DNA from 2 places in the Pseudomonas sp. JL3 genome. Region 2 is predicted to be linked to the other one. Evidence: riboswitches for the same ligand, from Rfam matches in the RefSeq annotation. Region 2 holds a riboswitch; the other holds the start of a gene.
The links. A riboswitch is a leader RNA that binds a small molecule or an ion and turns the genes downstream of it on or off. The one in region 2 is predicted to bind cobalamin.

Region 1: linked by a shared signal. The riboswitch ahead of cobO (cob(I)yrinic acid a,c-diamide adenosyltransferase) and the one ahead of MMG91_RS06000 (CbtB domain-containing protein) in region 2 are both predicted to bind cobalamin.

Annotation. Positions count from the first base shown of each region.
Region 1 covers NZ_JAKWJK010000003.1:603,733-610,953, forward strand. The annotation lists gene MMG91_RS09175 (cobyrinate a,c-diamide synthase) at 1-798, opposite strand, end outside; gene cobO (cob(I)yrinic acid a,c-diamide adenosyltransferase) at 795-1,406, opposite strand; cobalamin riboswitch at 1,487-1,722, opposite strand; gene MMG91_RS09185 (hypothetical protein) at 1,877-2,461, shown strand; gene MMG91_RS09190 (sorbosone dehydrogenase family protein) at 2,530-3,837, shown strand; gene MMG91_RS09195 (C40 family peptidase) at 3,989-4,525, opposite strand; gene MMG91_RS09200 (C40 family peptidase) at 4,691-5,344, opposite strand; gene hda (DnaA regulatory inactivator Hda) at 5,572-6,276, opposite strand; gene MMG91_RS09210 (AI-2E family transporter) at 6,504-7,221, opposite strand, start outside.
Region 2 covers NZ_JAKWJK010000002.1:574,617-581,837, reverse strand. The annotation lists gene cobN (cobaltochelatase subunit CobN) at 1-1,698, opposite strand, end outside; gene cobW (cobalamin biosynthesis protein CobW) at 1,702-2,763, opposite strand; cobalamin riboswitch at 2,864-3,078, opposite strand; cobalamin riboswitch at 3,267-3,495, shown strand; gene MMG91_RS06000 (CbtB domain-containing protein) at 3,617-3,823, shown strand; gene MMG91_RS05995 (CbtA family protein) at 3,835-4,542, shown strand; gene MMG91_RS05990 (cobalamin biosynthesis protein) at 4,539-4,952, shown strand; gene cobM (precorrin-4 C(11)-methyltransferase) at 5,035-5,781, shown strand; gene nfuA (Fe-S biogenesis protein NfuA) at 5,942-6,526, opposite strand; gene MMG91_RS05975 (fatty acid cis/trans isomerase) at 6,685-7,221, opposite strand, start outside.

The sequences.
Region 1 (7,221 bases), on a different contig from region 2:
TTCGGCGCCCATGGCCCGCAACAGATCAAGGCTCGCACCGTAGGTAAACGCGAAAGCTTCGTCCCGGGCCACGGCAATCCGCACCCCGGCCAGCAACGGTTCGGCTGCGATCATTTCAGGCGCGGCGAATTCCACGGCCGGCGGTAGAGCCACATCACAACTGCTGGCCAGTGAGTCGGCCGCCGCGTCGAGGCGCAGATCGAGATCATTCAGCTCACTGGCCTGAACCAGGCCGAGATGCCGACTCGGCAATTCGATGCCGGTCTCCCGGGACAACGCGCCGTACCAGCGCAAGCCTTCAGTCAGGCTGCCTTCGAGCAACTGCGCATGGCGCACGGTGCCGACCCGGTTGGCCAACACACCGGCAAACGGTAAATCCGGCTGATAACGCGCAAGGCCCAGGGCCAGCGCGCCAAACGTCTGCGCCATGGCGGTGCCGTCGATCACGCCGAGCACCGGCACACCGAAGTGCCGCGCCAGGTCGGCGCTGGAAGGCGTACCGTCGAACAGCCCCATGACGCCTTCGATGAGGATCAGATCGGCTTCGCCCGCGGCCTCCCACAATAGCCGCCGACTTTCCCGCGCGCCGACCATCCACATGTCGAGTTGATAAACCGGTGCACCGCTGGCGCGCTCGAGAATCATCGGGTCGAGAAAATCCGGGCCGCATTTGAACACGCGGACCTTGCGCCCCTGATTGCGATGCAAACGAGCGAGCGCGGCGGTGACGGTGGTCTTGCCCTGACCGGAGGCCGGCGCGGCAATCAGTACCGCCGGGCAATGATGTGGTTGACTCACAACTCGACGCCTTTTTGCGCTTTGATTCCGGCCTGGAAGGCGTGCTTGATCATGCCCATTTCAGTGACGGTGTCCGCCAACTCGATCATCTCCGGTTTGGCGCCACGACCGGTGACCACCACATGTTGCATCGGCGGACGAGCCTGCAAGTCGCTGAGCACCTGATCGAGATCGAGGTAGCCGTGCTTGAGGGCGATGTTCAACTCATCGAGCACTACCAGACCGATGGATGGATCACGCAGCAATTCGCGGGACACCGCCCAGGCGGCTTCAGCGGCGGCGATGTCGCGCTGGCGGTCTTGGGTTTCCCAGGTGAAGCCCTCGCCCATCACATGAAAACGCACCTGCTCCGGGAAGCGTCGGAAGAACAGCTCCTCACCGGTGCTGGTGCGCCCCTTGATGAACTGCACCACGCCGCACTGCATGCCGTGGCCCATGGCCCGGGAAAGCATGCCAAACGCCGAGCTGCTCTTGCCTTTGCCGTTGCCGGAGAGCACCAGCAGCAAACCGCATTCATTCGGGGAGTTGGCGATGCGTTCGTCGATCACCGCTTTTTTGCGCAGCATGCGCGCCAGATGGCGTTCGTCACGATCGGGAGTATCAGTCATGGGGGAGCTCTCCGTTGAGGCTGGATAACGGCGGGCAGGCACAAGAATAGACGGCAAGAAGCCTGGCATCGCCCACCGTGATGCCGTTGGATGAATCAGGCCGGTCTCCGGGCTCATGAGCGGCACCAGGGCCAACTGCGCGCCTTCCCATGTCGACAATCGACACAGTGGCTCAAGGCGCAGCTTTTACTCATTTACCGTTGCGGGGGCAGCGCCGGGATCGTGATCATTTTTCACGGGAAGAAATTCACTCACCGGCTTCCCTGTTTCACTCTGTCGACCAAGGTCACAGAGCACCTGAAACAAGCCGCGAAGGTTAGAGGGTTGGGGGTGGAGCGTCAATTAAACCCGGGGCGCCGCTGAGCGAATAACTGCCATTGATCAATTAACTGACGCCAATCTTGTGCCACACTACAAGCAGTGATATCAAAGAGCCACAACCTCACAACACAATAACAAGGGTGAGCCACATGCAAGGCATGATCATCAGCAATCCGAAGCTGGAATTCCTGCGGCCGGTGCTGGAACGCTGGTTTGACTGTATCGACCGCTTCAACGCCGTACGCGGCGATAACGATACACCTTACTGGTACGACGAAAACGCCAACCTCGGCCTGCTCTCCGCCGCAGCCTGGATGGCAGAAATGGTCACGCTGCAACAAACATCCACGCGCAAACAGACTGAAGAAGGCGAACGCAACGCCCACGCCGATCTGTTTATCGCCAGCAGCGAAGAACGCGCGTATCTCCAGGCCACCCAGCGCTGGCCACGGGTCAATAGCCTGAACCTGACTCAGGCATTGGCGGACATCACCAGTGACGCGAAGCGAATCAGCTACGCCAGCGATCTGAAACTCGGCTGCCTGTTCGTAGCGCCGCAAAAAGCTCAGCAGAGCGCTACACCGGAAGAACTTCAGGACATGGTCGACGACCTGCAAAAGGAACACAGCTGCGCCGTGGCCTGGTATTTCCCATACGCCTACCGCAAGTTGCGCAATGAAGCCGGCAACTACCATCCAGGCATCGCTGTTCTGCTCAAGGAAGCCCGCGGCTGACCGGTTGAACCATCGAGCGTCTACGCTTCTCTATGATTACGTCAATGCATTCATAGGGAAGATCAGTAATGCGCAAACCCCAGCTCGTTTTCATCATCGCGCTCGCCGGAGGGCTCGCCGCCTGTGGTGAAACCTCCAGCCTGCAAGTCTCGGATGGCACAGGCCCCTCGCCCAAACTGCCAGAACCCAATAAAACCCTGATCCCGACGGTGAACATCGCCCCGGCGATCGGCTGGCCTGAAGGCAAGAAACCTGTCGCCGCGGCAGGAACTCAAGTGGCGGCATTTGCCGAAGGCCTCGAACACCCACGTTGGCTCTACGTATTGCCCAACGGCGATGTGCTGGTGGCCGAAACCAATGCACCGGCCAAATCCGATGGCGGTATTCGTGGCTGGATCATGGGCAAAGTCATGGGCCGCGCCGGTGCTGGCGTCCCCAGCCCGAACCGCATCACCCTGCTGCGGGACAAGGACCACGACGGCGTCGCCGAAACCCGCACGGTATTCCTGGAAAACCTCAACTCGCCCTTTGGCATGACCCTGGTCGGCAATGATTTGTATGTCGCCGACACTGATCGCCTGCTGCGTTTCCACTATGAAAACGGTGAGACGGCGATCAAGTCGCAGCCGATCAAGGTGGTCGACTTGCCGGGCGGCACGCTGAATCATCACTGGACCAAAAATGTCATCGCCAGCAAGGATGGCAGCAAGCTGTACGTCACCGTGGGCTCGAACAGCAACGTCGGTGAAAACGGCATGGATCAGGAGGAAGGCCGCGCTGCGATCTGGGAAGTGGATCGCGCCACCGGCAATCATCGGATCTTCGCCTCGGGGATTCGCAATCCAAACGGTCTGGCCTGGGAGCCTCAGAGCGGCGCACTGTGGACCGCCGTCAACGAGCGTGACGAAATCGGCAGCGACCTGGTGCCGGACTACATCACGTCAGTGAAGGACGGCGGGTTCTACGGCTGGCCCTACAGCTATTACGGACAGCACGTCGACATTCGCGTCGAACCGCAAAACCCTGATCTGGTGGCCAAGGCGATTGCACCGGACTATGCGGTGGGGCCACATACTGCGTCACTGGGCCTGACGTTTGCCGAAGGCAGCAAACTGCCCGCACCGTTCACTCAAGGCGCTTTCATCGGCCAGCATGGCTCTTGGAACCGCAAACCGCACAGCGGCTATAAGGTGATTTTCGTGCCGTTCAACGCCGGCAAACCGACCGGGCAACCGGTGGATGTGCTCACTGGCTTCCTCAATGACGAGGAAAAAGCCATGGGCCGGCCGGTGGGCGTGGTGATCGATCAGCAAGGAGGCTTGCTGGTGGCGGATGATGTGGGGAACAAGGTGTGGCGCGTTTCCGCAGCCAAGTAATCAGCTCGACTGTAAGAGCGAGGCTTGCCCGCGAAGACGGCATCACAGTCAACATTGATATCGACTGACACACCGCTTTCGCGGGCAAGCCTCGCTCCTACAGTTTTCTGCGCAGCCTCAGCCTTCAAACGAGCGGTCATGACAACCTCCGCTACGGATTATGTGCCAAGTGCTCAGGTTGCAAGACGCGCTTGGCGCTCAGATAAGCTTTCTGCCAGTAAGCTTTGGACAAGCTGTCCAGCTTGACCGTGCCGCCCGTGGCTGGCGCGTGGACGAAGCGGCCTTCGCCGACGTAGATCCCGGCGTGACTGACCTGGGAGCCGCCATTGGTGGCGAAGAAAATCAGATCACCGGTTTGCAGGCCTTCCTTACCGATATTGGGGGCCTGCATGCCGATCATCTCGCGGGTGGAGCGCGGCAAGGAAATGCCTGCGACATCGCGATACACATAACCGATCAGACCGCTGCAATCGAACCCGGAATCTGGCGTGTTGCCGCCCCAGCGATAAGGCGTTCCCACCAGGCCCAACGCGCGAAACAGCACGTCTTCTGCCGCGGGGGAGAAGGCTTGGGAAGGACCAAAAACAATCGGAGCGCGGACCACCGGCGCAGGTGGCGGTGTGCGGCTGGCGCAGGCGCTGAGCAGCGCTGCGAAGAACATGAGTGCGAGGCGGGCCGACATCGTCATAAGCAGAACATCCTGATCTGGCTGCGGCTTTTTCTACCGAGAAGGCAGAAAAGAAAACCGCCTGCGCAGAACGCAGGCGGTTTGCCATCAATAATAGATCAGGATTCTAGCGGCTACACGGCAAACTTCAAGTAAGACTTTAAGTTCGCCTTACAAACTGTCCGCTTACTTGCGTGCAGTAACGATAGCCGGGGCCGTCGTCGGTGCCATCGCGAGTGCGCGCTTGGCTTCGATGAAGGTCTTGCTCCAGTAGCTGTCGCCCAGGCTATCGATCCGGACACCACCACTTTTGCGGCTGCTGGAGTGGATGAACTGGTTGTCACCCAGGTAGATCCCGGCGTGACTGACACGACCGCGACGACCATTGGTGGCGAAGAACAGCAGATCACCCGGCTTCAGGGCGCTGCGAGCAACCAGAGGAGCGTCAACGTTGATCATTTCGCGAGTGGAGCGCGGCAGGTTCATGCCGGCTTCTTCACGGAACAGATAACCGATGAAGCCGCTGCAGTCGAAGCCAGCCTCGGAGGTGCCGCCAAAACGATACCGGGTACCGATCAGGGACATGCCACGTTCGAGGATGCTGTCGGCCAGAACCGGAAGCTGGTACGACTTGCCGCCGGCGAAGTCTGCCAGTTCTTTATCGGTGGCCACGCCGTCCTGGTAAAGAGCTTCCTGGAAAAGAACGGAAGAAGATTGCGCAGTAACTGAGTTTTTAACCTGCTGTTGCTGCTCTGGCTGGGACACTGGAGAGTGAGCAGCGCAACCGAACAGCAGGGTGACGAGTGCGAGAGGCACGAGGGGTGCGAAGCGATTTAGCATGGGCACGACCGTGGCTGATAGTTTCTAAAGAAGCCGAGACTATGCCCGCTATCAACCTCATTTGCAAATTCAATCGATCTTTATGTGACTTATCGGTTTCTCGTTTACATCTAAGCGCTTAAGCCCATTTTGAACCTTTGCGCAGCCTGCCCTCTTGCAGGAAAGCGGATTTGTTGACGCCTGGAATTTGCCAAAACCCGCGTAAAATCTGAGCTTGATCAGGTTCTTTACCAGCCCAGGGTTTCTTTCAGGAACGGGATTGTCAGCTTGCGCTGAGCTTGAAGGGAGGCCTGATCGAGGCGTTCGAGCAGCTCGAAAAGCGCACTCATGCTGCGGGTGCCACGGGTCAAAATAAAATGCCCGACTTCGTCGGTCAGGTGCAGGCCACGACGGGATGCGCGCAACTGCAAGGCACGCAATTTGTCTTCGTCAGAGAGTGGGCGCATCTGGAAGATGAGTGCCAGTGTCAGCCGCGATTTGAGATCCGCCAGCTTCACCGGTAGTTCGCGCGGGGACGTCGAGGCGGCGATCAGCAGACGCCGGCCGCTGTCACGCAGACGATTGAACAGATGGAACAGCGCCTCTTCCCAATCCGCCTTGCCGGCGACCGCCTGCAAATCGTCCAGGCAGACCAGTTCGTACTGTTCGAGGTTGTCTAGGATTTCGATGCCACGGTCCAGCAACTCGGCCAACGGCAGATACACCGCCGGCTCACCCAGTTGCTCGAAGCGCAGACACGCCGCCTGCAACAAATGCGTGCGCCCTACCCCATCCTTGCCCCAGAGGTAAATCAGGCTTTCCGTCCAGCCGGCGTCGGCTTCGCAGAGCCGCTCGACATAGCCGAGTGCAGCGGCATTGGCGCCTGGGTAGTAATTGATAAAGGTAGCGTCATCACGCAGACGCACACCTAGGGGCAGCTGAATCGGTTTCATGCTGACTGAACAGTTCCAAAGGAACCGTTAGTGGCCTCTGTGTAAAGTTTGCGAAGTTTATACCCGTGAGGCTGAGCGCACAATGCGACAGACCACAAGCAAAATCAAAGGTTTGCGTTAACGTGCTGGTTTTATGACAGTTTCTTTGACGGCGCATGTGACAGCCACGCGAGGGATACGGGCAAACCTGGCACGAAACCAGACTGCCCGCTACGGGGATTAAAAGCTTACACCTCGGATTCGTCGACACCGCCGTAGATTTCTGAATCCTTGTACAAATCGTGTACGTGACGCACCAGGACCATAATCACCGCCGCCACCGGCAACGCCAGCAATATACCGGTAAAACCAAACAGTTCGCCGCCGGCCAGGATCGCGAAGATCACCGCCACCGGGTGCAGGCCGATCCGGTCACCCACCAGCAACGGCGTCAGGACCATGCCTTCCAGCGCCTGGCCGACCATGAACACCGCGACAATACCAATCATGGGATACAGATCGCCACCGAACTGGAACAGACCGGCAATCAACGCCGCGCCAATCCCGATGACGAACCCCATGTACGGCACGATCGCCGCCAACCCGGCAATCAGACCGATCAACAGCCCCAGCTCCAGCCCGACGATCATCAAGCCGGCGGCATAAATCACGCCCAGCGCCAGCATCACCAGCAACTGCCCGCGCACGAAGGCCCCGAGCACTTCATGGCATTCTCCCGCCAGGGACATGACGCGTTCTTCACGATCACGGGGCAGCAGGCTGCGGATCTTGGCCATCATCAGATCCCAGTCGCGCAGCAGGTAAAAACTCACCACCGGAATCAGCACCAGGTTGGCCAGCCACCCGATCAGCGCAAGGCCTGATGCCGTCGCCTGACTCAGCACTACGCCGACCACATCGGTGGTCTGACCCATGTGCTCGCTGAACGCCGCCTTGAGCTTGTCG
Region 2 (7,221 bases):
CAGCCCGACGCCTTTGCCCGGCAGCCATTCGAGGTTGCCGTGCTTGCCCACATGAATCACGCCGTGAGCGCCGTAGGTGTTGCGCAACCAGAAGTAGAACGCCAGATAGCCGTGAGGCGGCACCAGGTCCGGGTCGTGATACACCGCGCTCGGGTCAACCTGATAACCCCGGGCCGGTTGAATGCCGACGAAGGTCAGGCCGAAGCGCAGACCGGCCACCATCATTCGTCCGCCACGGAACATTGGGTCGTTTTCGGGGGGGCCCCAACGTTCCAGCACGGCTTGGCGATTGGCCTCGGGCAGCGCGTTGAACATCAGGTTGTAGTCGTCCAGCGCGAGGCTTTGATGACAGGGACGCTGGTCGAGGGTGTCTAGGTCGTTGCTGACGCCGCCGAGCAATTGCTGGATCAGCGCGGTGCCGCTGTCCGGCAACTCGGCCGGCAGCGGGTAACCTTCGGCGTGCAGGGCGCGCAGGATGTTCAATGCCGCAGCCGGTGTGTCGAGGCCTACGCCATTGCCGATGCGCCCATCGCGCGTCGGGTAGTTGGCGAGGATCAGAGCGATGCATTTTTCGCCGTTAGGCACTCGCGCCAGATCGATCCAGCGCCGTGCCAGTTCAGCGACAAAATCCATGCGTTCAGGTTGCGGCCGGTAGCAGACCACGTCGGACTGACTGCGCTCGCTGCGCCAGGCCAGATCCTTGAAACTGATCGGCCGGCTGATGATCCGCCCGTCCAGCTCCGGCAGCGCGATGTGCATTGCCAGATCCCGCGGCCCGAGGCCTTGTTCGCTGGCGCGCCAACCGGGTTCATTGTCTTGGGCGCAGATCGCCTGGATCACTGGAATGTTGCGGCGAAACGGCCGCAAGTGCGGCGCTTCGGGGCTGGACTGGGCGAAACCGGTGGTGTTGAGAATCACCCCCGCCTCCACTTCATCCAACAGGTCCTCAACCACCATCAGGCAGCCGGGCTCTTTCAAACTGGCCAGCGCAATCGGCAACGGGTTCAACCCCGCCGCTTGCAAACGCTGGCAGAAAATATCGATGAAACCGGTGTTCGCCGCCTGCAAATGCGAGCGGTAAAACAGCACCGCCGCCACCGGCTGATCAGCTTGCCAGTCGGCTTGCCAATCGCTTAGTTCTGCGGGGCTTTTTTGCGGGTGATAGATCGCGGTGCGTGGCAGGGTTTGCGGCTCGGACCATGGATAGTCGCGGCCGAGCCAACGACTGGCGAGGCAGCGAAACAGGTCGAGCGCGTTGGCCATGCCGCCCTGACGCAGGAAGTGCCAGAGCCGGTCGCGGTCTTGCGCGGTGACGGTGCTCAGGTCACTGAGTTCCGGGTCCGGCCGATCGTCCCCCGGCACCAGAATCAGCTGCACGCCGCGCTCGGACAATTCCACCAGACGCTCAATGCCATAACGCCAATAGGCGATGCCGCCGTGCAGCGAGATCAGAATTACCTTGGCGTGGCGCAGTACTTCGTCGACGTATAGATCGACCGAGGCGTGATTCTGCACCTGCATCGGGTTGGCCAGGCGTACGCTCGGGTAATCGTCGGGCAACTGCTGCGCCGCTTCGGCGAGCAACGCCAGGCTGGAATCGCCGCTGCACAGGATCACCAGCTCGGCGGGGGTTTGTCCAAGGTCGGCAATGTTGTCATCCGACACGAAACCGCCGGGCTGGGTCCTGAGCAGGTGCATGGTTTAAACGCTGAGCGCAGCGCGCAATTGCGCTTCGAGCTGTGCGGCATCCAGCGCCTGACCGATCAACACCAGACGGGTGGTGCGCGCTTCTTCAGCGCCCCACTGACGGTCGAAGTGCTTGTCGAAGCGCGTGCCCACGCCCTGGATCAGCAGGCGCATCGGCTTGTTCGGCACCGCTGCAAAACCTTTCACCCGCAGGATGCCGTGCTGGACCACCAATTGAGTCAGCGCATCCATCAGCAGGCTTTCGTCGGCTTGGGGCAGCTCAATCGAGATGGAGTCAAACGCGTCATGGTCGTGGTCGTCTTCACCTTCATGGTGATGATCGTGATGGCTGTGGCGACTGTCGATGTGCTCTTCGGAACCGGCACCGAGGCCGATCAGCACGTCCAGTGGCAGACGGCCGCTGCTGGCTTCGATGACTTTCACCGCTGGCGGCAGTTCTTCGGCGACTTCCAGGCGCACACGGGCCAGGTCTTCAGCGCTGATCAGATCGGCCTTGTTGAGGATCACCAGGTCGGCGCTGGCCAGTTGATCGGCGAACAGCTCGTGCAGCGGCGATTCGTGGTCCAGATTCGGGTCGAGTTTGCGCTGGGCATCGACCTGATCCGGGAACGCAGCGAAGGTGCCAGCAGCGACGGCCGGGCTGTCGACCACGGTGATCACCGCGTCAACCGTGCAGGCGCTGCGGATCTCTGGCCATTGGAAGGCTTGAACCAAAGGTTTTGGCAGGGCCAGACCCGAGGTTTCGATCAGGATGTGGTCGAGGTCGCCGCGACGAGCGACCAGTTCACGCATCACCGGGAAGAATTCTTCCTGAACCGTGCAGCACAGGCAGCCGTTGGCCAGTTCGTAGACGCGACCGTTGGCTTCTTCTTCGGTGCAGCCGATCGAGCACTGCTTGAGGATTTCGCCGTCGATGCCCAGCTCGCCGAACTCGTTGACGATCACCGCGATACGGCGGCCCTGGGCGTTGTCGAGCATGTGGCGTAGCAAGGTGGTTTTGCCCGAGCCGAGGAAGCCGGTAACGATGGTGACGGGGAGTTTGGCCAGTGTTTTCATCGGATGCCCTTTGGCAAGGTGGCGGGCATACGGGACGACAATCGCAGCGGCAGGTGCGCGCGCGCAAGAGTTCCGCCACCGGATCACCCCGCCCGGTTGTAGTGAGAATCTGTATCGAGGCAGGTCTCCTGGCTGACGGTGTGCCAATCGTTCGACTGGCGTTTGCTGCGCCTTCCCGCGACCCTGATGGATCAGGGTTTGCAGTGGCGTGGCAGCGAACATCACCGTTCACAGTTGCGGGGGCAGCCGCGGCATCGACCGCGTTCCCTTCTTAGCTTCGGCAGATGCCGAAGAACCTCGAAAGCGCAAGGCTACGCATCGTGTGGGGGCGGGTCAATGTCCATGCCGCGTTCTGTGGCGGCTGGGATGACGCCATCGCGGGCAAGCCCGCTCCCACAGTTGATCGCATTCCCTTGTGGGAGCGTGGCTTGCCCGCGATGCAGACGACCGGGTTCCGAGTTGAGAACCCCTGCCAATTGACTCCCCGCCCCCGCCCATGCTCTCCTACACGCCTTGTTACGGGTGCCCTTCACAGGGTGAAACGGGAAACCGGTGAATCATGTGCTTTACTCTAAAGCCATGTCAGTCCGGTGCTGCCCCCGCAACGGTAAGCGAGTGAAGCGTCAAATCCACTGTGCCCGTCACACGGCATGGGAAGGTGATGCTTGCAGGTTTCGGCGCAAGCCCTGCCCCTCGCGAGCCCGGAGACCGGCCCGCAACACTAAAGTGACTTTTACGTTCACTGAATAACAAACCCGCGGTGGGCGGGCGCTGTTCGAAATCTCTGCGTGCCCCGGCGTGCGGCGGTTTTCATGCGCTCTATTCACCCGCTGACAGACCAGAGGGAAGCGCCATGTCGATCATCAGCAGCACCGGCAGCAACACCGATAAAAAGATCACGATCAGCACCACCACAACCCTGAGCCAACGCCTGACCGCCGCTTTTTGTGCGTCGATCCTTGGCGCCAGCCTTGTGTATTTCGCCGGTTTCTCGCACATCGAAGCGGTACACAACGCCGCGCACGATACCCGTCACAGCTCTGCCTTTCCGTGCCATTGAGACCTGCTGACATGAGCAAGCGTATTGCGCAAACCGCAGGTTTCACCGGGCTGCTGGCCGCCCTGCTGTTGACCCTGCTGCAAAGCTTCTGGGTCGCCCCGCTGATTTTGCAGGCCGAGACCTACGAAAAATCCGAGCCGGCCGCCGTTGAAGTCCACGAGCACGCTGCTGGTGCAGTCGCCGCTCACACCCACGATGCCGAAGCCTGGGAGCCGGAAGACGGCTGGCAGCGCGTGCTGTCGACCACCGGCGGCAACCTGGTGGTCGCGGTCGGTTTCGCCCTGATGCTTGCGGGCCTCTACACCTTGCGCGCTCCACGCCGTACCTCTCAGGGCCTGCTCTGGGGTCTGGCCGGTTATGCGACATTCGTGCTGGCGCCCACCCTCGGCCTGCCACCTGAACTGCCAGGCACAGCCGCAGCGGACCTGGCGCAACGGCAGATCTGGTGGATTGGCACTGCCGCGTCCACCGCTGTCGGCATCGCGCTGATCGTGTTCAGCCGCCACTGGCTGATGAAGATCCTCGGTGTAGCGATTCTGGCCGTTCCGCACGTCATTGGCGCGCCGCAACCGGAAGTCCATTCGATGCTGGCGCCGCAAGCCCTGGAAGCGCAATTCAAAATCGCTTCGCAGCTGACCAACATGGCGTTCTGGCTGGCCCTGGGCCTGATCAGCGCCTGGTTGTTCCGCCGCAAAAGCGATGGTCAATACTCCGCATGACTGACATCAGCGCAGTGCCGACCCTGGTGGTCGGCCTGGGCTGCCAGCGCGGCTGCCCCGTCAGCACGCTGCGGGCGCTGCTTGATCAGGCGTTACAGGCCCATCAAATCGAGCTTCGTGAGATCAAGGCCTTGGCCAGTATCGACCTCAAGCGCGAAGAACCCGCCCTGATCGAACTGGCTGAGCAACTGGCATTGCCGCTGATGTACTTCAGCAGCGAACAATTGGCCGGTTATGAACCGCAACTCAGCCACCACTCGGACATCGCGTTCGAGCGCACCGGCTGTTACGGCGTAGCGGAAAGTGCCGCGCTGGCACTGGCCGAACAACTTGCTCAGGCACCGGCAAAGTTGCTGATTCCACGACAAAAATACGCCCAGGCCACCCTTGCATTGGCCAGCGCCGCGTAAAATCCCCGATAATCCCCGCCTTCGATCATGAGCAATCTTCATCTGAAGTGTGCCCATGCCCTTTTTCTGACAGGAAACGACGATGACCGTCTACTTCATTGGCGCAGGCCCCGGCGACCCGGAACTGATCACCGTCAAAGGCCAGCGGCTGATTCGTAGCTGCCCGGTCATCATCTATGCAGGCTCCCTGGTCCCTGCCGCTGTGCTGGAGGGTCACCGGGCCGAACAGGTGGTCAACAGCGCCGAATTGCACCTGGAACAGATCATCGAGCTGATCAAGACCGCCCATGCCAACGGCCAGGACGTGGCCCGGGTGCATTCCGGCGATCCGAGCCTGTACGGGGCGATTGGCGAGCAGATTCGCTACTTGCGTGAACTCGACATCCCTTTCGAAATCATTCCCGGCGTCACCGCCACCGCCGCCTGCGCGGCCCTGTTGGGTGCTGAACTGACCCTGCCGGACGTGTCACAGAGCGTGATTCTGACCCGCTACGCCGACAAGACCGCGATGCCGGCCGGTGAAGAGCTCGGTAGCCTGGCGCAGCATGGGGCGACCATGGCAATCCACCTCGGGGTCAATCATCTGGAGAAGATCCTTGCCGAATTGCTACCGCACTACGGCGCCGATTGCCCGATCGCGGTGATTCATCGGGCGACCTGGCCGGATCAGGATTGGGTAGTGGGGACGCTGGCGGATATTGCCGGGAAGGTTCAAGCCAAGGGATTTCGCCGCACGGCGCTGATTCTGGTGGGTCGGGTGTTGGGTAGCGATCACTTCAGTGAGTCGTCGCTGTATCGCGCGGGGCATGCGCACCTCTACAGACCCTGAGATGATCGTTCCCACGCTCTGCGTGGGATGCCTCAATGGACGCTCTGCGTCCGCTCTTGAGACGCGGAGCGCCCCGGGCTGCATTCCCACGCAGAGCGTGGGAACGATCAAAAAAAACGGTGCTCACGGGCACCGTTTTTTTATGTTTGCAGCGAACACCTTAGTAGTAGGCGTTTTCTTTCTGCGTGTGGTCGGTCACGTCACGAACGCCCTTGAGCTCGGGGATGCGCTCGAGCAAGGTGCGCTCGATGCCTTCGCGCAGGGTAACGTCTGCCTGGCCGCAGCCTTGGCAACCGCCGCCGAATTTCAGCACGGCGATACCGTCTTCGACCACATCGATCAGGCTGACCTGACCGCCGTGGCTGGCCAGCCCCGGGTTGATTTCGGTTTGCAGGTAGTAGTTGATGCGCTCGTTGACCGGGCTGTCAGCGTTGACCATCGGTACTTTGGCGTTTGGCGCCTTGATGGTCAGCTGGCCACCCATGCGGTCGGTGGCGTAGTCGACTACCGCATCGTCCAGAAACGCTTCGCTGAACGAGTCGATGTAAGCGGTGAAACTTTTGAGCCCCAGCGCCGTGTCTTCAGGTTTTTCTTCGCCCGGCTTGCAGTAGGCAATGCAGGTTTCGGCGTACTGGGTGCCAGGCTGGGTGATAAAGACGCGGATGCCGATACCCGGAGTGTTCTGCTTGGAGAGCAGATCAGCCAGGTAATCGTGGGCGGCGTCGGTAATGGTAATAGCGGTCATGGAAACTCCTCGCAGGCTTGGACGCAGTTTACGCCAATCATCGCGCCGGACAAAGTCCTAGTATTTTTGTCGGGAAAGATGCGCCTGTCGATGATCCTCTGATCACCGCTCCTACAAGGGTTCGGTCAGGGTTCGGCGGTGCGTGTTCAGGCCCTCAATCAAAGATTCTCGTAGCGGTTCATATCCAGCACGCCCTCTTCCACCGGGTCGGTGTCGTGGATGTAGCGGCTCAGATCATGGAAATACTGCCAGAACTGCGGATGACTGCGGCGAATGCCCCAGCGTTCGACGATTTTCTCGAAACTGGCGGCGTCCCTGGCATTTTCCATCGCGTCGACGAACGCGGGTACTTGCCCGGCCGGGATGTTGAACATGAAGTTCGGATAACTGCTGAGAACACCCGGATAGATCGTCAACGTATCGAGCCCTGGCTGATAGCGCAGCGACTCACCGAGCAGGAACGCCACGTTGCTGTGGGCGCGGTTGCGCAGCAGGCTGTAGACCTCGCGTTTGCCGCTTTGGGTCTCGATGCGCAACATCGTGGCTTCTGGCAACTGATCGATGACCTTCAGCCCCGCAGCCGGACGTGAAGTCAGGCGGCTCAAGGCCTGTTCGGCGTTCTGCAACGCCAGATCGATGTTCGGCCGCGAGCAGTAGGCACCATCGCAACGGTTGATCGGGTCGGGCTTGGCATT